4 regions of the Paenibacillus sp. FSL H8-0317 genome follow, and region 1 is predicted to be linked to each of the others. Evidence: riboswitches for the same ligand, from Rfam matches in the RefSeq annotation. Region 1 holds a riboswitch; each other region holds the start of a gene.
What was found. A riboswitch is a leader RNA that binds a small molecule or an ion and turns the genes downstream of it on or off. The one in region 1 is predicted to bind thiamine pyrophosphate.
Positions count from the first base shown of each region.

Region 2: linked by a shared signal. The riboswitch ahead of MHB43_RS18855 (thiamine phosphate synthase) and the one ahead of thiC (phosphomethylpyrimidine synthase ThiC) in region 1 are both predicted to bind thiamine pyrophosphate.
Region 3: linked by a shared signal. The riboswitch ahead of tenA (thiaminase II) and the one ahead of thiC (phosphomethylpyrimidine synthase ThiC) in region 1 are both predicted to bind thiamine pyrophosphate.
Region 4: linked by a shared signal. The riboswitch ahead of MHB43_RS04845 (ECF transporter S component) and the one ahead of thiC (phosphomethylpyrimidine synthase ThiC) in region 1 are both predicted to bind thiamine pyrophosphate.

Region 1 covers NZ_CP150294.1:754,901-762,632, reverse strand. The annotation lists gene MHB43_RS03700 (hypothetical protein) at 343-510, shown strand; gene MHB43_RS03695 (hypothetical protein) at 688-1,374, shown strand; gene thiC (phosphomethylpyrimidine synthase ThiC) at 1,758-3,542, opposite strand; TPP riboswitch at 3,968-4,081, opposite strand; gene MHB43_RS03685 (IclR family transcriptional regulator) at 4,230-4,973, opposite strand; gene MHB43_RS03680 (alpha/beta hydrolase) at 5,333-6,358, shown strand; gene MHB43_RS03675 (Fe-Mn family superoxide dismutase) at 6,512-7,732, shown strand, end outside.
Region 2 covers NZ_CP150294.1:4,241,718-4,249,449, forward strand. The annotation lists gene MHB43_RS18835 (ThiF family adenylyltransferase) at 1-506, opposite strand, end outside; gene MHB43_RS18840 (thiazole synthase) at 503-1,270, opposite strand; gene thiS (sulfur carrier protein ThiS) at 1,273-1,476, opposite strand; gene thiO (glycine oxidase ThiO) at 1,473-2,645, opposite strand; gene MHB43_RS18855 (thiamine phosphate synthase) at 2,663-3,358, opposite strand; TPP riboswitch at 3,550-3,659, opposite strand; gene MHB43_RS18860 (ABC-F family ATP-binding cassette domain-containing protein) at 3,735-5,285, opposite strand; gene MHB43_RS18865 (hypothetical protein) at 5,424-6,407, opposite strand; gene MHB43_RS18870 (hypothetical protein) at 6,394-6,945, opposite strand; gene MHB43_RS18875 (hypothetical protein) at 6,942-7,340, opposite strand; gene MHB43_RS18880 (hypothetical protein) at 7,357-7,732, opposite strand, start outside.
Region 3 covers NZ_CP150294.1:3,834,743-3,842,474, reverse strand. The annotation lists gene MHB43_RS17065 (L-dopachrome tautomerase-related protein) at 1-13, opposite strand, end outside; gene MHB43_RS17060 (hypothetical protein) at 264-545, opposite strand; gene MHB43_RS17055 (hypothetical protein) at 733-975, shown strand; gene MHB43_RS17050 (spore coat protein) at 987-1,373, shown strand; gene MHB43_RS17045 (zinc-dependent alcohol dehydrogenase) at 1,370-2,506, shown strand; gene MHB43_RS17040 (hypothetical protein) at 2,538-2,738, shown strand; gene MHB43_RS17035 (spore coat protein) at 2,750-3,046, shown strand; gene tenA (thiaminase II) at 3,211-3,873, opposite strand; TPP riboswitch at 3,987-4,084, opposite strand; gene MHB43_RS17025 (endo-1,4-beta-xylanase) at 4,292-6,964, opposite strand; gene MHB43_RS17020 (PRD domain-containing protein) at 7,263-7,732, opposite strand, start outside.
Region 4 covers NZ_CP150294.1:1,047,366-1,055,097, reverse strand. The annotation lists gene MHB43_RS04860 (PQQ-binding-like beta-propeller repeat protein) at 1-2,085, opposite strand, end outside; gene MHB43_RS04855 (energy-coupling factor transporter transmembrane component T family protein) at 2,187-2,981, opposite strand; gene MHB43_RS04850 (ABC transporter ATP-binding protein) at 2,956-4,527, opposite strand; gene MHB43_RS04845 (ECF transporter S component) at 4,528-5,121, opposite strand; TPP riboswitch at 5,350-5,460, opposite strand; gene MHB43_RS04840 (pectate lyase) at 5,633-6,301, opposite strand; gene MHB43_RS04835 (radical SAM/SPASM domain-containing protein) at 6,650-7,525, opposite strand.

The DNA.
Region 1 (7,732 bases):
ACCCGACCATGGTACCAAGTTAGTTAGCATGCTTTGCATCATTTAACCAGACAATATGCCTCATAAGCGGGTACCATTGACTTCCTTAAAATTGGGACTATTCACATAACAACCGATTCGATCCTCCCATATCAAACCTCTCATATCAGGTTCTTTACTCCTGAATTTTCCTAAAACCGTTTACATCTCCTTAAAACCGGGTAAAATCACTACAATCCAATTGGATTTATATTCTAAAATCATTTATTTCGTCTAACAAGTCATATGTACCTATATGTGCAGCTGGCAACATAACCAGTCGAAATACATAATTTAAAAAAATGCATTAAAGGAGGAACCAAGATGATCCGCATGCCTATTCAGCAAATGATCCCGTACCACCACCAATATCCGCGCAACACGGCGACCACTGCTCCTAAAAAGGAGAATGAGAACACTCAAGGTCTATCCTTTCATGAAATTCTGCAGCAAAAAATGGCGAAGAAAAATGCTTCTCCTTCCCTTAGATAAAATGGACACCGGACCCTATTCGAATCCGGTTATCGACCGTCTTTTCACGGCTTGGCGGAAGGGCGGTTATTGGCGTTGAGCAATAAACAACTGTACAGTCCTCAGTCATGTTTCTATAATGGTTTAAATATCTACAAGATCCATGACATATACGAACTGTAAAAGGGGACTTAGCACATGATCACCATTGGTTGTTTTCACGCTCATTATTCCAACATCGCCTTAATTGAAGAGACGCTTGCTCCTTATGAAGTTGAATTGGTCCATTACGTCGATCCAGGTCTGGACCGTCTTAAACATGACGCTGACTTTTCCGAGATCGTCATTCACCAGAAAGTAGCCCAGACGCTCCAATGGATCGCCGAGTGTCATGCCGATGCCATTCTGGTCACATGTACCCTCTTCGCGACAGTACTGGAGCAGGAAGCCACACAGGTCCCTGTGCCTGTGATCGGCATAGATGATCCGTTATTGCAGGAGATGCGGCGAGTACCAGGAGATTACATAATAGCATTCACCAACCCGGCAACTATTGAAGGAACGATGGCACGGGTGAATCAGGCATTACAGCAAGAGGATGAGAATGGGCAACTACACGTTGCCAAGACATCTCAGACGGATGCGGTGTGCATCCCTGGGACATTTGAGTTGATTATGCGTGGAGATCAGCAAGGGTATCTCGAAGCAGTACGTGAAGGATTACAGCAGATTGCTGAGCATTATCCGGGTAAAACGGTAGTGGCAGCCCAACTGTCTATGGCTCCCGCTGCTGCACAGGTTACAATAGATCGCGGTATTCCAATCCATAGCCCGCTGGCATTGCTTGCGGCGTATTTGGAGAAGAATATAGGCGTGGCTCGATAATAGTAGCGGATTTGGAGTGAAGTAACAGGTTCTATCTGAACTATGCAACTATGAACTCACTTACTTAGTAACACCACAAATTAACGAGGTGAACTAATATGCGTTTCCTCTATATTGTTTTACTGTTTATAGTAGGTTTTTCCTGTTCCGCATTTCTATACGGAGGATCACCAAAACTCAGTGACGCTCTTTTATTCGTTATCGCAGGAATTCTGTATAAAATATGGACCACACACAGTCACAAAGCTAATTCTGATAAAGGCTGAGTACGGTTAAGAATACACACATGACATAACACTAAAAAAAGCCGTTCTTCTCTGCAATGACAGAGAGAAACGGCTTTATCTCTATTTCAGACTGCCCAGCTTGCGCTGTATCAGCGCCTAGGAACGTGTCCGATATTCCTCGGCCTTTTCCTGCATCCCGGCAGCTACAGCCTCATTCTCGGACAATCCTTTATCCGCGGCAAAGGCCCGAATGTCCTGCGTGATGCGCATGCTACAGAACTTTGGTCCGCACATCGAGCAGAAATGAGCTTCTTTGGCCCCTTCTGCCGGCAGTGTCTCATCATGGTAGGACAGCGCACGTTCAGGGTCCAGTGACAGGTTAAACTGGTCACGCCAGCGGAACTCGAAACGTGCCTTGGATAATGCGTCATCGCGGCGCTGGGCACGCGGATGTCCCTTCGCCAGATCGGCAGCGTGGGCCGCGATCTTGTAGGCGATGACCCCTTCCCGCACATCATCCTTGTTGGGCAGGCCCAAATGTTCTTTTGGCGTAACATAACAGAGCATGGACGTGCCAAACCAGCCAATCATGGCCGCACCAATGGCGGATGTGATGTGATCGTAACCCGGGGCAATGTCGGTCGTCAGCGGCCCCAGCGTATAGAACGGTGCTTCTTTACAGATCTCCATCTGCAAGTCCACATTCTCCTTGATCTTATGCATCGGCACATGCCCTGGACCTTCGATCATCACCTGCACATCATGCTTCCATGCGATCTGCGTCAGTTCCCCGAGCGTAGCCAGTTCCGCCATCTGTGCTTCATCGTTGGCATCGTAGATACTGCCTGGACGAAGCCCATCTCCCAGTGAAAATGCCACATCATACCTTTTCATAATCTCGCAGATTTCTTCAAAATGAGTGTACAAAAAATTCTCCTGATGATGCGCAAGGCACCATGCTGCCATAATGGACCCACCGCGAGACACAATGCCTGTCATCCGCTTGGCCGTCATCGGGATATATCGCAACAGTACACCTGCATGAATCGTAAAGTAGTCCACGCCCTGCTCTGCCTGCTCAATGAGTGTGTCACGGTACAACTCCCAGGTCAGCGCTTCCGCTTCGCCATTCACCTTCTCCAGCGCCTGATACAGCGGTACCGTACCAATCGGCACAGGTGAATTGCGGATAATCCATTCCCGGGTGGTATGAATGTTTTTGCCTGTGGACAGATCCATTACGGTATCCGATCCCCAGCGTACCGCCCAGGCCATCTTCTCGACCTCTTCCTCGATGGAAGAAGATACAGCAGAGTTGCCAATGTTGGCATTGATCTTCACATGAAAATGACGACCGATCAACATCGGCTCACTCTCCGGGTGATTGATGTTAGACGGCAGGATGGCCCGTCCACTCGCCAGCTCCTGCCGTACAAATTCCGGTTCCACGCCCTCACGAATGGCGGCAAACTCCATCTCTGCCGTAATGACTCCTTGCCTCGCGTAGTGCATCTGGGTCACACAGCGTCCTGGCTGTGCCCGCATTGGTTTGCCACGTAATCCGGGGTACTCTTCGCCGCCAGCTCTCTTCCCTCCGGGCTTCAGTCCGTTATCCTCCGGTTTAACCGTACGGCCCTGATAAGCTTCCACATCGCCGCGCTCTGTGATCCAACGGGTGCGCAGGGATGGCAGACCTGCACGGATATCCGCATGAAATGCGGGATCGGTCATGGGGCCGCTCGTATCGTAGACACGCAGCGGTTCGTTATGCTCCACCCCTTGGGGAGTATTCGTGTCATGAAGGGCTATCTCACGCTCCGGTACAGCAATGTCCGGCCGTGAGCCCTGAATGTAGACTTTGCGGCTGCCCGGAAAGGGCTGAACCCGTCCGGCCGCGCTTGTTTCCTTTTCCACCTGCTGACCGTTATGTTCCTGTTCCATCGCTTGTTGTCCCGTTTGATTTCCTGCACTCATGTCGCTTGTCTCCTCCTCATTGTTCGTTCGCTTGGTTTTGGGTTGGCATCATCATTAGCTCGCTTACGTACCTGTCCCAAATCATGCGCAATGCAGAGAAGAAAGAGCGATCCTACACCAGACCAGGGGAGACATTATTTATGTACAGTTCACAACAGGCCGAAGGCTGCCGCAGATCATGGATCTTTGGTGACTTCTCTCTCATCATCCAAACCCACTTTCGCAGGTTATTGAAAAAGAAGCCCATAGAATCCTCGCTATATCGCCTGTTCACTGTATATAAAAAAGCCGGTCCCCGAAGGAACCGACTTTTAATGTCCATCACCAATAATGCACCTTTATGCGGCTCCTTAACGGAGCCCTACAAGGGTCACATCATGTGGTGGTTGTGGTCATATCGCCGATTACTTCCCTACGCTGGTATGATCCAGATCAGGTGCAAAGGGTCCGGAATCTCATGCGATTCCGTCTCAGTCCGGACAGTTCGGACTCCCCCAGTAACGTTAACAAGTTGCGGCATACACATGCCGCAGTTCATATTCAATGATGCTGGCCCCGCTGGGCCGTCCATAACAGAGTAGCGCAACCGGAACATAAAAACAACCTTTATATTCCAGAACACCAACTCAATTGGAGAAAAACCTTACCTCAACATCAGGATAACATGAGCCCCATCTGCGTAGCAGCTTCCTTTAGCACAGGTGCGTATTCATGCAATGTCTCCTGTGAGAGTCGGCTGACAGGCCCTGAGACCGAGAGTGCGGCTGCAATATTGCCTCTGCGATCCATAATCGGTACCGATACCGCGGCAGCTCCCGGCTCACGTTCCTCATAACTCGTCGCATATCCGTTATCCCGAATGTCTACCATTTGCGCCAAATACACCGCTGGATCGATAAATACCGGCCATTCAGGACCATTCATCAATTCTTCACGATCCTCGTCCGTGGCAAACGCCATCAGGACTTTGCTGGAAGCGCCCACAGACAGCGGCAGTCTAACACCAACGGGAGCAACTCGGCGAATCGCCTGATCACTTTGCACAGCCTGAATCCGAATCCGTTCACTGCCATCACGCAGGTACAGACTCACGGTCTCCCCCAATCGATCCCTCAGTCGCTCCATCGCAGGCAGCAGCAGAATAGCGGGATCATCACTGCGGGACATATGAGCTGACAGCTCCCAGATTCGGATGCCAAGTCGGTACTTCTCTGTTGCTGCATCGCGAATTACGAACCCTCGATCCTCCAGCGTAGCCATCAAACGGTGAACTGTACTTTTGTGCAGGCCGATCTGGCTGGCAATTTCGGTGAGTCCCAGATCACTGCGTGTGGTAAAACATAATAATATATCCAGCGCCCGCTCCACAGCCCGGACGGTTAACTTGCGATCTTCCATGGCATAATGCCCTCCTCATGTTTCATCACATGAAACTTGGTTACATAAATTATATGAGAAACGGTCTCATCTGTAAACCAAAAAGAGCCAAAATCGAAATAGGCCAACGTGCAAATTTTTCCTTTTTATAAGACTTAATCCCCTGTAATTTACACACTAAGGTAATGTTACCCATATATCTTAAGAACTATATAACAATTGCGTAACAAATGCCCTCAATCAATTGACTTTGACTATATTGGAACATACGATAAAGATATATTACATTAAGATATCGCTCTGAAGCAGGCTCTGAAATCGACGCAATTCTCTTTACATGTCGTTGTTATCTTCAACTGAACTTCAAAGGAGGGGCATTCATGTATCCAACATCCCAGAGCGAAGCCCCGCTGCAAACAAAAGTGTCCGATCTGCCCTCTTCCCTATCACCGAGGCTGATTCGGTTCAAACATATTATCGTAGCGTTGCTGCTCTCCGTTGTATTTTTTCTACTGTTTTGTTTTATTGCACTGCATGGTTACATCGCATGGGTATTATCCAATCCAACGGTAGCGCCGGTCTTCTCCAATCCAATGCAGGCCAAGAACATGAAGTACGAAGACATCACGTTCCCGGCAGCAGATGGCAGCCGGACGATGCAGGGATGGTATATACCTGCTGACAATGCTGCAAGCAAAACGATTATTTTCAGTCACGGCTATGGTGCCAATCGTGAAGAAACATGGGTACCCATGTATGACCTGGCACACTATGCCCATCAACTTGGGTTCAACGTGGTCATGTTCGATTATGGCTTCGCCTCGCAGGTGAACAAAGCCGTAGCCACAGGTGGCAAAGCTGAGTCACAGCAATTGCTGGGTGCCATCCAGTTCGCCAAGCAGCGAGGTGCGCAGGAACTGGTTGTCTGGGGTTTCTCCATGGGTGCCGGTACGGCGCTTCAAACCGGACTGATTACCCAGGAAGTGGATGCGATGATTCTGGACAGTACGTTCCTGCTTGAGCCGGATACGCTGTACCACAACATTCATAACCAGATCGATCTCCCGCGTCAGCCTACACTCGAGATCATGAATCTGTTATTCCCTGTTCTGAATGGTACCGGATTACAACAGATTCCATACCAGGAAGTGAAAAAGGAAGATTATCCGTTCCCGATTTTCTTCATCCATGGCACAGAGGACGAGAAGGCGCCTTATCCAATTGCGGAGCAACTCGCCGCCAACCAGACCAATCCGTACTCCGATGAATGGATTGTCCAGGATGCGCATCATGAGTTGATCTTCCGGGAGCATCCAAAGGAATATCTGCGCCGTGTCTCAACTTTCCTGAGTCATGTAACGAAAACAAGCAGTGACGATGTACAGAACACGAATAGTGGAGAATAACCAAATTCCAATCATCCGATTTTTTTCCAGAGCCCTCAGGGGCTCTTTTTTTTTGCACTCATAGGACAACAAGCTCGCGGAATATACTCTTGGGACGCATGAACAGACGGTCTGCATGCAATGAATTTCATCTGAAGGAGGTTCAAAATAAAGATGAACTGGTATGGATATGGTCACCTGCTGCCTCTGCGGACATTGGAGGAAATCCGTTTCTGGAAAGAGCAGGAGAAAGAACATACACTCGTCATTCATGCCCTGGTTCCTGATCTGGAGCCCCCATACGTCAAGCTACTGGAGGAATGGGAGGTTACCTTTGCAAACAGTGAGCGAGTAGCCAATCAGCTTTTAAAACAACTATTGCCTGGAACCCATCCGCCTGCTCCCTACATGGTTCGTTGTATCGATCAACTTGTGTTGGCAGCTCGGCAGCAATCGAGAGAGTTCATCAAACAGCTATACGTTCTTCTGGAGCAAAGTGCTGCTGTGCAAGCTGTTCCGCTTGCCAAAGTACTCATTCTGCATTTTATCCGCGAGTCGGAGTATTTTCTGGGCGTATTGGATACACTTGGCCAACCTGGCATCTTGCGCGAAACGGATTCGGAGCCATCACTTTTTCTGGAAAATGCGCTGCATACGTCAGGGCCAGGAAGCATCCATCGCCAAGCTTCAGAAGCTCCAACTTCTCCGGAGGGGAATGTAAATGCACCTGCCGCATCAGCTCAGATCCAATCCGCAACCGTTCAACCGCCTTCTACCGGAACAACTCAAGCCACACCCAGCTCTACAGCACCTCCTGTAAAAGAAAAGCCGGTTCCCATTGGAGGACACACACTGCCTCCCCTTCCCTATGCGTACAATGCGCTGGAGCCACATATTGATGAGCTGACGATGCGTATCCATCATGACAAACACCATCAATCTTATGTGGACGGACTAAATGTAGCAGAGAAGAAGCTGGCGGAATCGCGAAAAAAGAATAACTTTGAACTCATCAAACATTGGGAACGTGAACTCGCCTTCAACGGGGCAGGCCACTACCTGCATACGATCTTCTGGACAATTATGAACCCTGCTGGCGGCGGTAAACCTTCCGGTATGCTGGCGGAGCAAATCAAGCGGGATTTCGGAAGTTATGAAGCGTTTAAGAATCAGTTCACGGAAGCCGCGAACAAGGTGGAAGGCAGTGGCTGGGCGATGCTTGTGTGGAGCCCGAGAGCACATCGTTTGGAGATTTTGCAGGCGGAAAAACACCAGAACCTGTCCCAGTCCGATATCGTACCGCTCCTGCCACTGGATGTGTGGGAACATGCCTACTATCTGAAACATCAGAATGAACGCAAAAAGTATATCGAGGATTGGTGGAATGTGGTCTAC
Region 2 (7,732 bases), 3.5 Mb from region 1:
ATAAACGTATAGGTGATGCCGTAACTACCTACGCATCCACCATAAATCCAGGGAATATGGTGTTTCTGTGCCATATCATTAATGAGTAGTCGGGTATCAAAATTATCCGTTGCATCCATGATCAAGTCGGTATGCTGAACGAGTTCTTCCAACTCATCTACTCTGACGTCCAACACTTTCCCTTCCACATGAACCGTGGAATTAATGGCAGATAAACGTTTTTCCGCTGCCATCGCCTTCGGCATCCGCTCAATCGCGTCCTGTTCTACATATAATTGCTGTCGCTGCAGGTTACTCCACTCCACATAATCACGATCCACAATCGTTAAGTGTCCAACTCCTGAACGAACTAACGTTTCTGCAATTCCTGTTCCGAGTGCCCCAGCGCCTACAATTAAAACTCTACTGTCGCTCAATTTGGCCTGGCCTTCCTTGCCAAGTGGCGCGTAACGTTCCTGTCTGGAATAACGATCGGCCTGTTCTGAGGATGTTAATTGATCTGTCATGTATGAACCATTCCTTCCACCGGACTACTGGCTGCTGCATAACGCTTTATGGGAATCATGCCTGCCTCATATGCCAATCTGCCTGCTTCTACCCCCAATCGCATCGCTTTAGCCATGCTCACTGGATCGCCTGATCCGGATACGGCTGTATTTAACAATACACCATCTGCACCAAGTTCCATCGCATAAGCAGCATCTTTTGGGGAGCGCAACCCTGCATCCACAATCACAGGTACAACGGCCTGCTCAATGATGATCTCAAGGTTATAGGGATTGATGATGCCTCTGCCAGCTCCGATGGGAGAAGCGCCAGGCATTACAGCATGTACGCCAAGCAATTGCAGCCTTTTGGCCAGAATGACATCATCCGAAATATAAGGCAATACCGTGAAGCCCTTTTCAAGCAAAATTTCGCAAGCCTTGTACGTTTCAATCGGATCTGGGAGTAACGTCATTCCATCTCCTATGACTTCGACTTTTATCATATCACAAAGTCCTGAAGCCCGCGCAAGCTCGGCAATCCGCACCGCCTCTTCCGCAGTGGAAGCCCCTGCCGTATTCGGAAGAAGTGTGTATTTGTCCAAATCCAACGTATCCAGGAAATGCTTCTGATTACGTTCCTCCAAATTTAGACGACGAACAGCAAAGGTTAAAACTTCCGTTTCAGATGCTTCCACAGCCTGACTTTGCACTTCCAGATCCGAAAACTTGCCTGTTCCGAGCAACAATCTGGACTCAAACGTATATTTACCAATGTTCAACATCATCAACCGCCTCCTACAAAATGTACAATCTCAATTCGATCGCCTTCTCTTAATGCCGTTGACTCATGATACTCACGCGTTAAGATATGCTTGTTCAGCTCAACAACTACAGTCTTAACTTGCAGGTCAAAAGATTGGAGCAATTTATCCACACGATTCAATCTTTCTTCAATCTCCGTCCGTTGACCATTAACGATGATATTCACTGCACCACTCCCTTTCTATTCAATCGCTCAGGGCTCAGCTCCTCAATTCCGAGTTCTTCTGAGCTTTTGCCAGCGAGCAACTCAGCGATAAGCCTGCCTGTTATCGCACTAAGCAAGATACCGTTGCGGTAATGCCCAAAGGCGGCGAACAGCCCGGGTATACTCTTGCAAGCACCTATATAAGGCAGTCCATCGGGAGTTGCCGGTCTTACGCCTGCCCACGCTCGTATAAATTGTGCTTCTTTCATCCCAGGCACCCAGTGGGTAGCCGCTGTTAGCAGCTTCTGAACACCCTGTACAGAAACGTTCAGATCCGTTCTGCCTGGCAGACTGGTTGCCCCGAGCCAAACTTCGCCATTGGCTTTGGGAACAATATAGATATCCTCTGCATACACCGTTCTGTCAGGTCTGTACCCTGCATGTTCATCTGAGAACTGAACGGCGGCTATTTCACCTTTTACCGACCACACAGGCAAGCTCAGATTCACATGTCTCATCAACTCTTCACTCTGTAATCCAGCCGCTATAATGACATGTTTGCATCTCATCTCACCGATCGATGTGGTGATTCCCTGCACACCGTGTTCGTTTGCTTGCACACGTATATCCTGTATGTCCTCCATAACCCGTGCTCCCATTGCTTGAGCGGATTCGGCGTATGCCTTCGTTAGGTGGACTGGGAGAATTTCACTCTCGTAAGGTCTGTAATAGGCTCCATACGTATCTCTGTTAAGCCATGATGCCTCCTGCTGCACAACGGAACGATCCCACCACACCTCATCAGCAGAAGCAGACAACGCAGACTTCCGATTGTCCTTATAACTACTTAATTCACTGTATGAACGAAAAGGAGTTAAGAATCCCTGGCGTTGCAGACCAGTCTCTACCTCACTGAGTGTAGCCATAAGCACCTGTTGCTCGATAAGTAACTGTCTACTCTGTCTGGCGAGCTTAGCCATCAAAGGATGAGCAAAGTCCTCACTATCTGCCGCCAGCATTCCAGCCGCCGCGCAAGAAGTGCCTCCTGCAATCGCCGAACGCTCCAGCAACAGCACATCCTGTTCACGGGAAGCAAGTTCATATGCAATGGCACAACCAACAACGCCTCCACCTACAATAATCGTTTCTGCATGAAACTTATCCGGTCTATCAGTAATGATCTTTTTCATCCTCTCATCTCCTTGATTCAGCGGCTCAGACTTTCTGTAGCAACGATAGCCTGCCTTAATAATGCAGCCTCCCGATCCGGGGACTCGCTCGCCCATATATTCGAGATCACAGCGACTCCCTGTGCGCCTGCAGAGCGAATAGAGTGAATGTTTCCCGGTTCGATGCCCCCAATCGCCATGACAGGAATGGAGACACCGGAGCACACTTCAGCCAGAGCATATAATCCTCTTGGTTCAAGATCAGGCTTACTGTTGGTTGAGTAGACATGCCCGAAGAAAAGGTAATCGACTCCCCGTTCTTCAGCGATTTTTGCCTCATCGATTGAATGAACAGATACACCCAGACGAAGTCGCTGCACATTGATTATAGCTGCAGGGTTATAGTTACGTATTGCATCTTGCCCCCAATGTACACCGCCATGGATGTCATTCTGTGAAGGCAGCTCTGAACCATTGATAACGATACGACAAGATGGAACGCCAACACCACGCAGACTTTCAGCCCAAGCGATCTTTTGTTGCCACGAGAGTTGTTTCTCTCGTATGTGAATATAGTCCACCCAAGGCCACACGTTCTTTGCAGCTTTTACAAAAGATGCTTGATCCCCTGCACCCGTAGATACAACATGCAGTTCAAATGATCCGTGTACATGTTCATGAGAAAATACCGTACTGTTCATCTCCTTCCAGGCATGAATGCTATGAAAACACAAAAAAGCCACTCCCGTAGGGGAGTGGCTGCGTATTAATTATAGGACCAGATGACTGACTGATACATACAGTTCATTTCGTGCAATAAAGCTATAGACTCTATAGCCTTAACGTTATACACGCAACTGCATGTTTCAATTCGTTAAACAGACGGTTGAATCCTTCGAATTGCCGTTTGCTCACGTCATTCACTGAAACGCGCTCGCCACTTCCCTACGCTGGTATGATCCAGATCAGGTGCAAAGGGTCCGGAATCGCATTCTTCCATCTCAGCCGCATCGTGCGGCCCCCCTAGTGTTCATATGAAGTTGTAGCCTATGTTACCATAGACGGATTTTTTTGTCACCGTCATTTCTGTTAAACATTGTCTTGAATCGTCTAGTTTTCCTCAGACCATTCTTCGACATTCCATGTTTTGGTGACCCAACCCTCGTAAAAATCAGGTTCATGAGATACCAGTAACACCGTTCCCTTGAATTCTTGCAAAGCACGCTGTAACTCCGCTTTGGCTGTGACATCCAGATGGTTTGTCGGCTCATCGAATAGAATCCAGTTGCTTTCACGCATCAAGAGTTTGCATAAACGAACCTTGGCTTGTTCTCCACCACTCAGCATGTTAAGCGGACGGGTAATATGCTCATTTTTCAACCCACAGCGAGCGAGATGACCTCGGACCTCATTCTGGGTCAAATGTGAAAACTCATTCCAAACATCCTCAATCGGCGTGATATTTCCAGCACGAACTTCCTGTTCAAAATAGGCCGTTTCGAGATAATCTCCCAAGAAGGTCTTTCCACTCAGTGGAGATATTTTGCCCAGAATAGTTTTCAGCAGTGTCGATTTACCCACACCATTACAACCTACGATGGCAATTTTTTCACCACGTTCAATTGTCATCGTCATTTTGGGCAGCAAAGGATACGTATATCCAATTTCAAAATCAATACCCTCAAAGACCGTTTTGCTGCTCGCACGGGCATCCTTGAATTTGAACGTTGGTTTGGCCGCTTCATCTGGGCGATCAATACGTTCAATTCTGTCCAGCTGTTTCTCCCGGCTCTTTGCTCGACCTGAAGTTGAAGCACGTGCCTTGTTACGCTGAATGAAATCTTCCTGCTTCTTGATGTACTCTTGCTGCTTCTCGTATGCATCAATATGCTGGGCTTTATTCATATCAGCCATCTCAAGGAACTTGTTATAGTTCGCTGCATATCTCGTTAATTTGGCAAATTCCAAATGATAAATGACATTTACGACTTCATTCATGAATTCCGTGTCATGGGAGATTAAGAGAAACGCGTGCGGGTAGTCCTTCAGGTAACGTGACAACCATTCAATGTGTTCTACATCCAGATAGTTGGTCGGCTCATCCAGCAAAAGAGCTGTAGGTTTCTCGAGCAGAAGCTTGGCAAGAAGCACCTTGGTACGTTGTCCACCACTTAGAGCTGCGACATCTCGATCAAGACCAATTGCGGACAAACCAAGACCATTGGCCATCTCTTCCACTTTTACGTCAATCAGATAAAAGTCGCCCTGTTCCAGTTGTTCTTGAATATCGCCCATCTCTTCCAGCAACTGCTCCAGCTTGTCTGGATCTGCATCTGCCATCTGGTCCGTAATATTCATCATTTCTTTTTCCAATTCAAGCAACGGAAGGAATGCATCCTTAAGAACGTCACGAATGGTTTTGCCTGGCGTAAGCTTTGTATGCTGATCCAGATATCCATAACGGACCTTAGGTGTCCATTCCACTTTTCCACTATCTTTAAGCAATTTACCGGTAAGGATGTTCATTAATGTGGATTTACCCACACCATTGGCACCAACAAGTCCTACGCGCTCTCCGGCAAGTAAACGAAACGATACATTTTTAAATAACGTGCGATCTCCAAAATTGTGACTTACGTTCTCTACTGACAATAAACTCATAAGATGAGGTTGCTCCTATCTATTAGACATTACTTTTGTGATTGTTCCGAAACCCTATTCTAGCACAAGTCCCGTCTTTTCTGAAAGTAATGTAAACAGCTCAGGAACCTCTTCCATGATTTTGTCATACAGGCTACCCTAACGATTAGAGCACTTATATTCGAAATAGCCTTGTGCAGCTGCTTGTCTTGCGTCTGTGAACACCTCTTCAGCACGGTAACCATTACCACATGTGGAGGGATAGTAGTACTTGATACCCGTTAAAGGATCTACCCCACCTACGATGGCCGTTTTCTTCACAAGTCTGCCCCCACCAATTGCGTAATTGTTGATTTTCTGGTCACCCACACCTATACCTTGGATAAAGGCCATAATCCCTGTATCGTTAATGGAGTTGTACCAATCTTCCTGCGCAATCAGGGGCATCGTAAACGTATAAGAAATACCGTTCTTTCTGGCAAACTCATTATGGCGGTTAATCACATCAGCCAGATCATCCTGCACAATAGTCACAATCCGGCTTTGTCTAACTTGCTCAAATACGCTGGTATTCTGAAGTAAAGGAATCTGTGTGTTTGAAGCCAGTTCTTTTTGAAATCCCTCAATCCATTTCCCTGCGTTTGCGTCATAGGCATATACGTAGTCGTCCAGTGTAAAGTTAATACTGTTACCATTAGAATCTGAATATGTATAAGGTTTCTTGGGGCTCCATACTTGCCTGAAAGAATCTTCAAGGTTACCCGTCATCTCTGTTTCTGTGGACAACATATAATAGCCATCATAATCCAGAATAACCACGGCAGGAATGTAATTAAACATGTTTCGAATAGCAACGGGATCATTCTGAATCCCCATATTCAAAGCCATCGTCTGCGTAAATGTCAACAAGGCGAGCTCCTTGTCCGCTTTAACAAACTTGGTTGAATCATAACCTGCTTCATCATTTTGTTTCTCATTCTGATGCATCACCGCACCTGCATCCATGACTGCAGTTTGAAGTGCAGATCTGTATCGTTGACCAAGATATTGAGCCTCTTCGGCATCTTGGGTATGGAGTGAGATGATCCAGAAGAGTGGGAAGAAGATCAGCACGAATACAATGGACAGCTCAGTAATCTTCATTGAGAACCATACCTCCGTATGTTACAAATACCGCTGAAGCCTGAGCTGTACCACTCAACCATTCACGAATGAGCATGGAAGGTGTACGATTTGTATTTTGGAGCGTCACGGTGAAAAAATCCCCTGTGGTCAACGTATATCTTCGGCCAGGATCATCAACCGGTATCACACCTGAGGATGGGAATAGTCGCTCTCGAATCTGAGCTGCATAATATCCATCCTGAACTACCTCGTAAGTTCCGGTAAAACTGTTACGGTCCATCGGGTCTGTATAGTGAGGTACATATTTCTTATGCAAATGTTCCATCGACACCTCATACAGATTGCCCGTCTGGGCCAGTTGCTCCTCAAACTCAGCCAACATTCGAGGTGAAATATACCCTTTCGTTCGGACAGCATCAACAAAACGTGTTACATTCTGAACAGCCGTCATACGTGCTATATCATCCTGCCGATCAGCTGTTTCAGCAGCTGGGTACACATAGAGCAAAAGGACTGCGAGCAATACGGCAAGCAGCTTGGATGCGGCATTAATCAATTCACACTGGCCTCCTTCCAAAAAACAATCTTGAGCAGTTCTCCAGTTTCATTTCGTATAAACTCCGGACTGTAGGTGGCATCGAGCTGGACAGGAATAGTCGCTGTTTTGCTGACAAGTGGATCGATCACATACGAAGTTCCATCTACCTCTACAGGAATGCCTGTGCCTGTCATCTGTCTTACGGTATGCAACACTTCCGCACCACTATACTGATACGGATTGGTGGTATGCAGTGTTGTTGTCAGCCGGCCTTCCATGCCTGCTTTTGTCTGAACTCTGTCGTTTAAGGCCGCTGATAAAATCTTAACATTATGTTGCCCGTACAGGCAGGCTGTCACAAACAGGACAACCGCCGTACAAAACAACATGAGATGCTGGGTATTCCGGGACATGTTAAACCAACTCCTGTCAGGATTGCTGGAAGATCAGCCCTCTTACCACGTTGGATCGGTCTTTTACGATAATGGCTTTGAATTTACCACTTGGATTGACATATTGATTGTCTTTTTCACTCATGGTCTGGTTAATAATCCCCACTTTATCATCAGGCGCAATAACCGAGCCGTAGTCCGCATTATTGAGATCCTGTGAAATATTCAATTGATTACCGTACCATTGACCCGCTTTATTTTTACCTGTAATGACTTGAATACCGAACTGATCCTTGTCCGCATATTTACGCAGCGCATTGGTTACCTGTGATCCACTAATAGTTGTTCCGTCATATACTGTAAATGCAGCCTGGGACAACTCGGTTTGGATATCAGCAAAATTGTTCTGGGCC
Region 3 (7,732 bases), 3.1 Mb from region 1:
CCATAGGTAACATAGGCTGTATGATGTCCTCCTCAACATAGTTGAATAGATATTACCTATAATTATGTTCGAGACTTTTTCTAATGCCTGGCCCTTAATCATTCTTTTTCAACCTCGATTTTGAAAATGTCCGATACATCTAAAAATACAAGAAACTTCGGCGTAAGCCGAAGCATGTTGACGGTGACTACATGTGCTAGGAAAAATGCTTCCTCCGATCGTCAATGCAAAACTCTGCCAAGCTTATCTGTACCAAAACCGTTTTATTGTTGGTCCGGCAGACGTAATGCGTTTGCTGAAGTTAGCTTTTGATCTAAAAATTCCTCTGCTCGGGTCAATTGCTGCCTGGCAATCTCCAACGCTTGTGAATTTGTTGCATTAGATTCACTTAACAAGCTTATTGCCTGATTTAAAGCCGTCTGCACCTCAGAAACCGCGTTAGATGCATGCTGCTCTAGCGTATTACTACCACTCGAGTTAAGTGCATCTTCTGCCGGTTTTCTTGCGTTTTCGGTTGCTAGATCAATTTTGTTTTTATTGGGCACCGTGACTTCTCCTTCCTTCAGTAAAATCATTCATTTAGACAGAAATAAGTATGGGATTGAGATTTTGTTTATATCCCTGCGACTGATGGGAATATTCGGAACTTACCTCTCCGGTGATCCATATTAGTATAAGATCCGATGCATTGGAAAATCTAATCTTGATGAAAAAGGAGGGGATCATTTCTGAATGGCTAATCCAACGCTAGCGCCGCACGAATCGATGGAACTGCATGAAGCGTTAAACTTCAAAACGCTCTGCATCGCTAAGTCGAAACTTATGCAAGGCCTGGTCTTTGACCAAGAGCTAAAAGCATTAATGCAGAAAGACGTAATTCAATCCATACAACAGATCGCTGAGCTGCAAGCAATCTACGCAAGAGCTCCTTTTCAAGCACCCGTTCCGAATAATCCGACACCTATAACACATTAAGGGGAACTCAGATGAATACCGATTATTTAGATCCGATTAATTCATTGAATATGCCGGAAATGGCAGATATGACTTTTGCCATGGACTTCCTTCTTCGTGCCAAGGAGGGGGTACGTAATATGTCCATCGCCCTGACGGAAACGGCTTCACCGGATGTAAGAGCCCTGCTGCATACTCATCTTAAGCAGGGGATTGCAATGCACCAAGAAATCTCGGAGCTCATGATTCGCAAAAAATGGTTTCATCCTTATGAGCTGAACGAACAGTACCAACTCGATCAGCTTTCGGCGAAAAATACGGTGATGATCGGGCAGATGAATCTGTTCCCGGGAGATACGTCACGTAAAGGGATGTTTGATCGGACCCCAGATGAGCATATTGGAGGACATAAAGCATGAAGGCGGTAACGTATCAAGGGGTTAAAAATGTTGTGGTCAAAGAGGTGCCGGATGCGAAGATTGTGAAACCGGACGATATGATCGTAAAGATCACCAGTACCGCCATTTGCGGTTCTGACCTTCATCTGATTCACGGGATGATCCCTAACCTTCAGGAGAACTATGTCATCGGACATGAGCCGATGGGGATCGTAGAAGAAGTAGGTCCTGGCGTGACCAAGGTAAAAAAAGGCGACCGTGTGATCATTCCGTTTAACATCGCATGCGGAGAATGCTTTTTTTGCAAAAATCAGCTGGAAAGCCAATGTGACAATTCCAACGAGCACGGGGATATGGGCGCTTATTTCGGCTACTCCGGAACGACCGGCGGATATCCCGGCGGGCAAGCCGAGTATTTACGGGTCCCATTTGCTAATTTTACCCATTTTAAGATCCCTGAGAACTGCGAACAACCGGACGAAAAGCTAAGTTTGATCGCCGATGCCATGACGACAGCATTCTGGAGCGTAGATAACGCCGGCGTTAAGAATGGTGATACAGTCATCGTGCTCGGCTGCGGTCCGGTCGGACTCCTGGCCCAGAAGTTCTGCTGGCTGAAAGGTGCTAAGCGGGTCATAGCCGTCGACTATGTCGATTACCGCTTAAAGCATGCAAAGCGAACGAACAATGTGGAAATCGTAAACTTCGAACAGGATAAGAATATTGGGAACACTCTCAAAGAAATGACCAAAGGCGGCGCCGATGTTGTGATTGATGCGGTAGGAATGGACGGCAAGATGAGCGATCTTGAATTTCTAGCCAGCGGTATGAAACTGCAAGGCGGCACCATGAGCGCATTTATCATTGCATCTCAGGCTGTCCGCAAAGGTGGTACCATTCAAGTCACTGGGGTATACGGCGGACGTTATAACGGATTCCCACTCGGTGACATCATGCAGCGAAACGTGAATATCCGTTCCGGACAAGCTCCGGTCATTCACTACATGCCATACATGTACGAGTTGGTGACGTCTGGCAAAGTGAACCCTGGGGACATTGTTACGCACGTCATTCCGCTCAGCGAGGCCAAGCGGGGCTATGAAGTGTTCGATACAAAAACGGACGATTGCATTAAAGTCATCTTAAAGCCTTAAATATGAGTAGATACACGGGAGGACAATCTGAATGAATTCCACTTACGCTTTGCATGAGATGCTCGAGGTGCATGAAATAGCTGCGTTCAAGACGGTTTGCATGACTAAATGTAAGACGATGCAAGCTCTGGTAACCGACCCGGAGCTCAAACAAATTTTGAAACAAGATGCGATATTATCACAACAGCAGCTTCAGGAGCTCGGTGGAGTGCTGTCTAAAGCGACTGTATAGGAGATAAAAAAATGAACCCAATATTAGAACACATGACTGGTCTTAATACGCTGACCGATGACGTGATTGCAATGGATTTTTTGATGAACGCCAAGAGCAGCGTCAGAAACTACGCCATGGCTGTGACCGAATGTGCCACCCCCGAAATCAAACAAATTTTGATGAAACAGCTCGATGAAGCCATAGACTCTCATGAAAAGATATCAAATTACATGGTGCAGCATGGCTTATACCACCCTTACCATATTGCAGAGCAAATTCAGCTCGATCTGAAAAATATTCAAACTGCTATGAACATTCCGTCCTGACACCCTTTTTTCGGTATCGTTGCAGCTCCACGAGAGAAACAAAAGGTAACAAACGAAAGCTCGTATGAAGCAAGGGGGGATAACCTCCCTCTTCAATACGAACTTTTATGCCCTCTTATTGTTTATGGACGCTGCTCTCTAAATTGAATTAACTACCATTGAACTCAAAGCTCCAGCCTCCATGACATCTCCCAAAAATCAAGCTCAAAGCGACTGCACATCACGAAAATATCTTCCATCCGTTGGTACGTTCCCTCGCTACACCCCTCTAATAGCTTATCCGTTAACGTCACAAGGGATTGATTGTTACTGTTGTATTCAGAGGAAGCATATCCTGTGATCCACTCTCCATAAAAAGGATGATCAACTGCACCTGGTTTTTGAGCAAGGGCTTGACCAATCTCCGCATAGCTCCATGAGCAGGCCAAAATGGATACAAGTACTTCTGCTATGCCACCCGCATGGGAAACAGAGAGCATATAGTTAGTATAGGCTGCATTTTTTAGTGCAGGTTTTACCTGAAAAACATGATCCTCTGTAATCCCTAGTCGTTCCATATAAGATCGATGAATTTTCATTTCGCCATTCAGGATGTTATCTACATTTTTACTAAAAAACTGCATCAATTTGGGGTCGTGCGACTTGACGATACCCAGTGCAAATACGCGGGCATAATCGAACAGGTACAAGTAGTCTTGCAACAAATAATAACGAAATTGTTCAACCGGTAAGGAACCATCTCCGATTCCTTTCACAAAGGGATGCTCAAGACATTCCTTCCACACAGGCTGTGCCGCCCGATATAGTCTCTCTGAAATAGTCAACATATGTTCCTCCAATTCATAATGTACGTATTTAAAAACAAAAAAACGAAACATCCATAGGATGTTTCGCAGACAAATACACTAAAACAAGAGGGTTCGCATGAGCTACCCAAGTACAGTGTTTCATCGTTGCATCCCTACGTTGGCATTATCCAAATCAGGTAAGGTCGGTTTAACACCCTCTCAGCCGGTTAAGGCTCCCTCGCAAACGGTTGTATGTAGTTGATTACTTTCTTATCCCCATAAAAGAATAAAATAACATCCATTTAGTATATCAAGGGCTGTTTAATACAGTCAAGGCAGATTGTATCACGCCTCATCAGCTTGAGTGACGTCTTTAAATGATGAAAACCATCACAACAATGGTTGAGTTTTATCCACTGTTATGATGGTTTCTATTCTTACAATTATTGTTGATGGTTTAATGCCCGAGCTTGTTCTTTCCGACAAAAGTGAGTATTCCGTACTGGGAAGTGTTTCTCCAGCTCTCATTGGTCGTAGCATTCCATTTGGCTACGTTCTGTTTACCTCCGCCCTGGTTGTCGTTAATTTGAAGATCGAAACCGAGAACATTTCCTGCTTTGGGCGTCAGTGAATGTAACTGGATTCGGGCTTCTACGAGATATCCTTTATTTGTTTTCTTCACAGCACTTACAAGGCGTCCGGGTGAGGCACCCCCTGCAAAGGTTCCCACATTGTCTGCACTGATTCTGAACTGGGCATCATCATATTGAAAATACGGTGTGCGCTGGTGATTCTCGTCCAGGAAAATCTCAACCGAATCCTGATCCCATGGGTTGATGTTATCTGTGATGATGTTTGGATCAGTGACGTCGATCAGCAGGTATAGATACTCACCTGTCCACATTGCCCGAGCGACTGCCTCTGCACCTTCGTTCTCATTCAACCGTTTTACTTCAAATGGTACAGCCTTATTCCATGATGTGTCTTTCTTCCCATCAATCTGAACAATCCCTTGTACAGCTTGTGCAGATTTGGGCATAGGGGCAAGCTGAATCACGCCGTATTTGCTTGTATCCTGTTCCTGAGATTGTGTTCGATCATTCCAGTACATTGGATTATAAGGTTGTGTCCCACTTGAACCGCCATCAGTCACACGGATATCCAATCCGGCTTCATATTCTGATCCGACTTGGATACCACCCCACGGAATGGACAATTCAACCTGATATCCTGCTTTGGTCTCGCGTACACGATATGAACGCTGCTCCACGCCCTCAGCTTTGCCCGACCGCTTAATGATTACGTGTCGGTCATCTGCTTCATATGAAGTGGTCTTGCCATTATTGAGATCAACAAAGATATCTACTCTGTCGTTCACATCTGCCTTCGCATCCTGAACATCCACAAGGATATACAGGTTACTTTGATCCCATAAGGTGCGGAAACTGGCTGATCCCGAAGAGTCGCCCTTCAGTGGAGTAGACACCGCTTTGTTCCAGAGTGGATCTTGTGAATGTTTTTTGATATCCGGTTTACCCGAAAGTGAGACGGCTCTCTGTGTCAAAACAGGCAAGCCTGATTCATCCACGAGCCCCCAGTATGCTTTTTTGGCCTTCAGGGCTGAATCAAACAGCATAGCCTGGTTGTTGTAAGACTTCTCATCTTGGAGTCCCCATAAGGTAACTGAAGAGATGTGATCTTTGTGTTTTTGGTACAAATCCAACAGTTCCTTATATCGATACGCCTGTTTTACCGCAACTTCATCCGACATCTCTTCACCAAATGGAATTCCGCTATCCACATCCAGTTCCGTGATCTGAATATCCAATCCAAGTTCGGCGAACATGTTGATCGTTTTTTCAATTTCCTTGATGGGAGGGGATTCCAGGTTATAGTGGGATTGCAAACCCACACCATCGATAAGCCCCTTATCTTTCAGTCGTTTGACCAACTGAAACATATGCTCTCTTTTCTCAGGGACTTCCGTGAAGTATTCGTTGTAATATAATTTGGCATTCGGATCTGCTGCACGAGCGAATTCATAGGTTTTCTCAATGTAATCCGGACCGATTAGTTCATAAAAGGGACTTTTACGTAAACCGTTGGCATCACCATTGCTATCCGCAATCGCCTCGTTTACCACATCCCAGGCATAGATCTTACCTTTGTATCGGGTCATGACGGTTTCAACGTAATCCTGAATCCGGGCAAGCAGTAATTCTCGACTCGCAGGGTTACCCTGAGGATCTTTGAACATCCACTCTGCTGCATCAATATGCCACAACAACGCATGTGCGCGTACGCCCATACCATGCTCCTCGGCGAACTGAACATATTGATCGGCTGCCTCGAACTCATAAACACCCTCGGAAGGAGACATGTACTTCGGTTTCATCTCATAGGTTGCGGTCAAGCTGTTAAAGTGCTTTGTGAGAAGTTGTCCATATGCGCCTTCCAACTGCCAGCGATACACCGCTGCACCAATGGGGAAATCATCTTGATACAGGTCCTCCAGAGACCGAATACCTTCTTCAATCTCCAGTTGCTCGGCCAGAGTAAATGATACATCATCCACATAGAACGATAACGTATCTACGCTACCTTCAGAGATGTAGGGTGTTTCGATGAACAAATTCAATTCAGTGGGATCATCGCTATACTGAAATTTTCCGGTGATCTTGTGCCATGTATTCCACTCTGCTTTGGCAATTTTCACGCTACCGATCGGGTTCCAGCTTTCAGCAGTTGTTTTTTTATATGTGGTGAGCTGTAGTGTTTGATCCGTGATGGGCTCCTGGGTAAGTCTTACATATGCCGTAATTTCGTACTCTTGGTTACGCTCAAGCAGATCCTTCATGGATAACATCGGTCCATGATAGGAACGCTCACGGTTGGCGATCAGCATACTGGACTGACCTTCGTGTGCCTCCTGCTGTGTCACTGTCAGCCTTTCGTTACCTGTACGTGGAGTCCATCCCTGAAGTGTACCGTCTTCAAAGTTTGTACTCAAATGGCCTCCTTCCACTTCCGTAACTGCCTTGGCTGCATGTGAGACATTCGAAAATGGAAGCATGGCAAGTACGAGCACAAGAACCAAGGCTGTTATATTCCATTGACCTAACCGTTTCATACAATTCCTCCTCTTGATCTGGTCTAAGTATTTCTGAACGGATTAACATCCAGATAAATAGATTATAGCTCTTTAGATAGCGCTTACATATAACGAATTTACAATAATTATAATAAAATGTTATCAATTGGTAATTATGATTTTAGGAATCAGAAGTTCGTTAATCATGGAATATCAAAAAGCCGCTACATATTTGCAAAAATAAAAGACCGTTTCCCGATAAAATACGAGAAAACGGTCATAGTTAGAAAATATCTTTCCCGAAAAAGAGTTAAGGGAATACAACTTTAACTTTGCTTTATAATCGTCCATCATCACCCTGTTCCTCCTGGACAATTCGAGCAATGTGAATCATCAAATATAATAATTCCTCGTTCGATATGGAGATGTCCAGCATATTCTGCACGTAGGTTTTGATCATCTCCGCGCATTTGTATTCAAGCGGATGCTCCTTCACCATGTGCTGAAATATAAAATCTTTCGCCGAATTGCCCAGACGCCCTTCTTGTAAACGCTGGATGAAGAATTGCAGGTGTGTGACAAGTCTCACATAATGGATGGAATTTTTGTTCAATTGCATATCAAGGGTGTATTGTATCAGATTAAAAATATCTTTTAACATCTTAACGGATTGCATCGTGCGCTCCATATTCTGTTCATGCGTTTGGGCATTCACGAAATGAAAAGCGATATTCCCTGCTTCTTCTTCCGGCAGTTCAACCCCCAGTTCTAGATTCAGCAACTGAACGGCTTCAAGGCCAAGTTCGA
Region 4 (7,732 bases), 290 kb from region 1:
CAACTGATCATCAATGACCAGATAACTTCCCTGATTCGTCGGATGCCTTAATGTTGCAATCGTATCTTTGGTATCCCAGCTTGTCTCCCCCGTTTTATAATCCAAAGCCGCCGGGTAGCCGTTCTTAATCACATACAACTGATCCTCTTCCACCAGTCCTCGTTCAATCTTGCCCTTTAGCGTCCAGCGTGTTTTACCTGTCTTGGCATCGTACAAGGTGGTTTTAAAATCTTCATTTTCTCCGTAATGATCGCCGTTTTGGTTCTCACGGATCAACAGCATGCCATCATTCAGTACCTCAAATCTCTGTCCTGCCCGAGCAGGAAATTGTGCAAGCTTCTTTCCTGTGTTCAGATCAAGGAGCAGCCACTGATTATCCAGTGATATCCATCTTTTAGCATTCATGGTTGCAAAGGGGTCACGACGTTCGATTCCATCAAAATATGGATCATTCCCAAGTTGTTCTATGGTGGTTCGTTTTCCCTTTAAGCTCCATACGGTCCGGCCTGATTGCGGATCGGCTGCAATCAGCTTATTCTTTTCCCAAAACAACACATAGGGGTCATCTGCACTCTTGTTCAATAATTCATAACCCGTAGCCAGTTTTCGCGTCCACAATGTTTTTCCGTTTGCATTGTTGAGAACCGTTAACCAACTGTTGCTTGAGCTCTCAACAACCGGGTTATCCACAACCACAACGTTCTTCGCAACGGTGATGCCATTTAGTCTAAAATTTTGCTTAGGGGTGTACGTCCAGGTAACCTCTCCATTCTTCAAGTTCAGATGACGAATACGATCCACGTATTTTTTCTTGTCAGGGTCATAATCGGTGTAGATTGTAACGTATTGTCGTGCTGTATCCACCTCTGCCTGCTGTCTTCCAAAGCCTCCATTGATCCCCCATAATTTCTGACCCGAATGTCGGTCAAGAGCATATATGGAACCTTCGTAGTAATCCCCGCTAAATCCACCGTCATCCCCTTTCATCAGGAGTACATCATCCGTGGCTGCTTGTAAAAAAGTGTAGTTAATATCCCCCTGGTTGGTCCATACCGGTTTCCAGGGGATTGTTGTCGGCAGCGTTGTGCCATAGATTTTTGTTGTGAACCCATATTCATCCGTCCGACTGATGTTCCAATCAGAAACGGCAGCATTTCGATTATCCTGTGCTAAATTCCATCGTGTTCTGACCAGTCTGCCATTCTTGTTGAATGTGACCAATAATTGCCCATCTGCCCGCTCATATCTCCAGGTCTGTCCAATACTCATTGAATCACCCGTGTAATTTAGATTGCTTGAACTCTCCTTCCAATCCGGCTCGCCTAACCACCCAGCCACTTGTTTGGAGGTGGTTGCCTTGTCCAGCTTAATATCTGTCAGATGGCGTATAACCAAAGTTGGCAGCGATGCATCCTGTTGGAACCAACCATCCGCCACATTCATCCTCTGTTCTATAGCCTGTGCCTTGATCCAGAAGAGTCCTGGCCGATACGTGAAGGATTCTTTATTCCAGACTCGTGGGGCAATGGAGACCCCATACCATCCTTTCCACTTTGCAACAATAACAGCCTTATCTGTTAGCGCTTTCTCAAAAGACCAGGTTGTAGAACTATCCGGAGCCAGATACAGCTTACTGCCTGATTGGAGCGTGAAGCTTTGGGGAGCTGTTTCCGTCATGCTTCTGCTCTCCTTCAGTGCATACCAACTTGGCAGCCAAAAGTCTCCATGATCGGTTGACTTAAGCTGCACCCACTCGCCTCGAACCGAGGCCAACGTATACTTTTCGTTTTTTGTTGTATAGTATTCAATCCCCAGCTGGTCAGCAGCCACACTGCCATCCCTCCTGTTTTTGAACAGAGGAATGTCATTCATAAGTGTAACGGGTTCTCCTTGTTTGTAGGCCAACTGTGTTGATAAGACTTGAGAACTTGCACCCAAGGCTTGTGGCGTTGTAGCCAACGCTTGTCCTCCAAGCACGACCATTTTGGAATCCAGCAGCATCCATCCCGTCAACAGCACAGCTGATAATCCAGTCATGGTAATCCATTTGTACCCCGTTCTCTGCCAGTCAGGACCCCTCTTCACTCTCGTTCATCCCCATCCATTAGAAGTTATTTCCAATAGAGACGCAGCTATAAGGAAAAAGTTACCGTTTACCTCAATATATTTCTATCTATCTCCCAATATTACCTCACATCCACCATCGTAGCATGATAAGGAAAGGTGACCCCAATGTAATAAGCCGCTGTTAAGGTGAGCATATAATAAAATACAAACCACAGATCAGCTCGCGAATAGCCAATCTGAATGTAATACGTCCGGCTTGCGCCATCCGTGAATCCCTTCGCTTCCATCGCTACCGCCATTCGCTGTGCACGGCGAATACTCTGTGCCAGCAGCGGAATAGCGTAACGCTTAAGTGTACCATACACATTCCAGCGAGAGCCACGTTGCCGTGTTCCACGAATACGAATGGCGTAACGGAGCGTCTGGAATTCATCCAGCAAAATGGGGATCATGCGCATCGCGGCCAGAAAGCTATAGGCATATTTTGCAGGAAGCCGCCACTGCTGCATCAGTGAATAAAACAGCCTTACCGGCTTCGTTGTCAGTCCGAACAGCAAGCCAGCCGCTGCCATGCTCAACGAGCGAAAACCCAAGTGTAGACCGCGATAGAAACTCTCCTCGGTTATGTGAATCAATCCCCACTTATACCATGTGGTCTCTCCCTTACCAAACATCATCATACCTGTGGACGTGGAGATAAACACCAGAATGAATGGTGATGCGTACAGCATCAATCTATACCACGGATGACCTGTCCAGCACAGTAACAGCATCATCGCCAACGCAACGTTGGCCATTACATTCAGATTGTGAATGAGGATAATGATGACAAACATCATCGTCAGAATGATCATCTTTAATCCCGGGTTGACGTTATGAAGCCAGGTTTCACGGTGAGGAAACGACAGTTGCATCAGTTAACCTCCCCTCATCTACCGTCCAGATTCGGGTGCAATATCTTTTTACAATTTCACGATCATGGGTAACCATAACAATAGCTGTTCCTTCACGCCGCAATTGCTCCAATTGTGTTAACATGGCAAACGTATTACGGGCATCCTGTCCAAAAGTAGGTTCATCCAACAGCAGTATTCGCTGCTCTCTCACCAGTGCAGAGGCAACGCTCAAGCGTCGTTTCTGCCCCATCGATAATTGGAAGGGATGATGCTCGGAGAGGTCGATTAGTCCAAATTGATTCAACATATGATCAGTCCTGGCAAGTCTTTCTTCCGTTGTAAGCCTGCCCCCCAGCAATGAGAATTCTACTTCTTCCGCGACGGTGTTGGTCACAAATTGAAACTCCGGGTTCTGAAATACAAACGCGATTCGATCTGCAAGCTGCTCCGTTTTGCCAGAAGGCTGACCGTCCACCTCATAATGACCTGTTGTTTTCAGGATATTCATCAGAGATAACAACAATGAACTCTTGCCAGCTCCATTAGCTCCGACAATACCAATCCAATCCCCATGCCATACTTTGGCCTGTTCTACCTGAATGAAGGGTCTTTTCCCACGCCATCCGGTGAACTGCTGCAAGTCCAGTGCAGGCTGATTTGACGATGATACAGGCGATAAGGATGAGACATGAGATATGGGGGATATACCCGGTGTATCGGATAAGCCAGACGATTTCTGTACTTCCAAACTTGATATGCCGTGATCCACACACACTTGAAGCTTTCCAGAAGCACTTCCCTCTTCTTCCTTAGCTGCCTGCTCTTGCTCCTCCCATATGCCTGGATACCAGATTCCATAAGCCTTCAGCTTACCCCGTTCATCTGTAAATACCTGCTGTGCTGGCCCATCCGCCACAATCTTTCCTTCAGGTGATAACACAATGATGCGGTCGACCATATCCACAATCTCGTTTATTTTGTGTTCAACGATGATGATCGTTTTGTCACTGGCGATCCGTTTGACGGTATCCCACACCTGGGAAGTCCCCTCATCATCCAGCAGTGCAGTGGGTTCATCCAAAAACAATACCTCCGGGTCCATGGCAAGCATCGAAGCAATCGCAAGACGCTGCTTCATCCCCTGAGACATGGACTGGATCAATACACGATTCTGTTCAAAGGATAACCCCACTTGTTTCAGAACATATTCAATCAGAGCAGGCATCTCTTCACGCGGAATATTTCGGTTTTCCAGAACAAATGCGATCTCTTCATCCGTAAAGGACATACAAAACTGGGTATCCGGATCTTGAAAGACCACTCCTGCTTGGGCGGGAACCTGAATATCATCACATTTCATCGGAATCTCAACCGAACGTGGTATCAAACCGCTCAAAATTTGCAATAACGTCGATTTGCCGGAGCCACTCGGGCCAAGCAACAGCACTTTCTCCCCTTGACGAACAGAGAGAGACAAGCCCTGAAATACCAAGGCTTTCTCTCCCGGGAACTTGCATCTTAGATTTGTCACACTTACCGCTTGCGAATTCCCCTCTCCGCTCATCTAATCCAGCGCCTCATAATCCTGTTTCGATACCGGTCTGAGTGAACGTGTTACACCGGTCAGTTCCAATGCTTTGGCGAGATAATAAGCGAACACTCCTGCAATCAAGATGCTTCCAATGAAGCGGAATCCGATAAATAACGTATAATTCCAGGCCGAGAGTGAATCAATATACCCGTATTGGTAATCCAGCAAAAGCGAAGCCGCTGCGGCTCCTATGGCTGCAAGACAGGTGACAAACAGATTGGTTTTGCGATACAAAAATGCTGCGAAGAATATCTCGGCTCCCAATCCTTGCAACAGACCGTATACAAGTGTGGACATGCCCCATTCACTGCCCAGAAAGGCACTTACCGTTGAAGCCGCAACTTCAGCAAGAATAGCCACGCCTGGTTTACGAATGATGACAAAAGCAAACGTGCCCGCCATAAACCACATGCCATAGATCATCTGCTCCGCATGAACGCCAAATGGTTTCATCAAGTCATATGTAGGTCCCCATATCTTGTAAATCACCCCAAACACTACTGCGATCACGATGGTTACCAGAATATCCGTTAGTTTCAATCGCTTGTTGCCTGCTGTTGTTGCCATGTTCTCTACGTCCTTCCTTTGTTCCCTGTGGGGTTTATCATAATAAACGAAAAAGCCTCCCCGGTTCCGGGAAGGCCTTACGCAAAGTGTACAATCCTCACAATGATGTATGGGATGGATGTCGAAAAACGGAATATCAACCAGCTCCCTTCCGCCCTGGCAGATACACCACCACAGTTCAAAGAGGTCTGTTGTTCATTCACGTTCATTCCCACAATTCACCCTTACACATTGTAATTCCATGTTCTCTACGCTGGCATTACCCAGATCAGATGTACGGTCAGCGGCACAAGGCCACTCTCTCAGCCCAACTTCATTGAGCTCCCGGTTCACTTATTTCATTGCTTCTAATGTACATCAGATGGGTATTTGTGGCAATGGTCTCTACAAAAATCAAAAGTTGGCATAGGAAAAGGCATCCCCCTGGATGCCTTTTGGACATACTTCACGATGTGAAATAGCTACCTTATCCGTACACGCCTTCAATCCGTATTCCAAGGTATTCCTGTTCTTAATATTGCGTGTTCCCAGACTGGCTCGTTTTCCCTGAAGCAAACCCCTTGAACAACGTTGGTACTTTGGAATAACGAGTATTCGTAATTTTCCCTTGTGATGTGCTGCTGTCTGTACGCAAAATCGAATCTTTTACATTAGAAATGTTGGAATTATCCAGCGTCATGTTAACTGCGAAGGAAGTTCCACCATTTTGACGAACCAGCTTGCCAATATCATCTGCACGGAAATTTTTGATGTTAATTGTTCCAGCTGCATTCATCTGGAACACTTTATCATAAGCCTTATACGCTGCCCCACCGGTAATGTTAACCGTTCCGGCAGACTTCAATGTCAGTGCATCCTCGCCCACGTCTTGCCAGACCACATTCGATATATTACAGTTGCCATAACAGTGAACACCATCAGCAGCTGGTGATCCGATATTTACATTTTTGAGCGTAGCCCCTGCCTCCAGACGGAAGACTGGCTTCTGATTTTCTGCTTGAGATCCGTCGCCCAGTGTGGAAGGATTGGCTACAAATGTTTTACCTTGACCGTCATAGGTCGTACCCTTTGGAACAACAATGGTTGAATTTACAACCGTAGGCGCAGCCGCAGCCGGAACGGCACCAAATATAGAAGCAACCAAACCAGCGGACAGTAACAACGTCAACATTTTTTTCATAACTTTATTCCTCCCTTATTCTCTCGTTATTTGGTATTGTACAAGCCTGAGCTTGTACTGGAAGATCGTCAGAGGTGCACCTCTGTCCGACCCACAACCTAATCCTACCAAATAAGGAAGGTAACTAGAATAATCATTAGATCAGATATATCATGACATCGCACAATCCCTGTCATATCGGCATTTTTTGCATGCTAGGTCTCTCAAGCAATATGCTGATATCAACCTCTGGTATGCTCATTTGTAACGTATGTACCCCTCACTTAATCCCCGATCACAAAGAAAGACCACTGCATTTGTCTCCAAATGTGTGATCTTGAATGGCTTCTGGCTTGCTGATATAAGATATCAGGCTCCAAATCTCTGACGATAACCGCACTTTCGACATAACTCTTCCACAGCTTCGCGTTTGGAGAAGCCATATACCAGATTGTTCGCTCGCTCACCCTCAATAATCTCCGAGAATGACTTCTCGTGCACATTACCCAGGTTAATCACACCCTCGCCATCGAGACAGCATGGAACCACCGTTCCATCCACAAGCACAGCTGCCTGACCACGCAATGCATGGCAGAAGCCTTTGCCGTCATCTTCAGGTGCATCCAGACTTGGCCACTGGAACTCATGGTCCTGATTCAGGTATACATTCGGGGCAATTTTGACCCCGCTGCCTGGAACTACTTTTTCCTCAATGCGGAAGTCCAGATTGAACTCACGTTCCAATACTTCAAGGGTCTCGCGATTTCGATTCATCTGAGCATTTGTGAAGTTATCCTGCGTCAGATTCCACAGTCGGAATGAGATGATGACATTGTGCTTAACGGCCTCGTGTACAAAGGACAAAATATGACGCAGGTATCCGTCACGGTCTGTTGAACCTTCATGCCCATCGAAGCTGTGCAGGGAGAAATTCATCTGCCGCAGCGCCGGTTTGCCAAGCAATTTATGCTGAGTCTTGGGCAATAGTGTACCATTCGTTGTAATGTTCACCTTGAGTCCCTTCTCATGTGCGGAATCGAGCAACAGATCTATTTTGGGATGCAACAAGGGTTCGCCTTTGACATGTAGATAAATATGATTGGTGTGTGGTTTAACTTGTTCCAGTATATTGTTGAAGACTTCAGGGTCAATGAATCCTTTGGCACGTTGTGTCTGCGGACAGAAGCTGCATGCCAGATTGCAGATACTTGTGATCTCAATATATACTTTTTTGAACGTTTTCAACTCGGGTCCCCATTCTGCTTCGGAGGGAGCAATCCCACCTGCATTTGTGATCCAGCCAATATGCGCCATCCCTATTATATCGGGTTCATGAGCCAAGGTAAATTGTTCAGTTGTTCAGGTCTGACTCCAAATTCATCTCAAGAATTCCATCAAGCTGCCTCTTTACAGTTCATGTTCGAGTGATATATGCTGAACACATAACTGCAT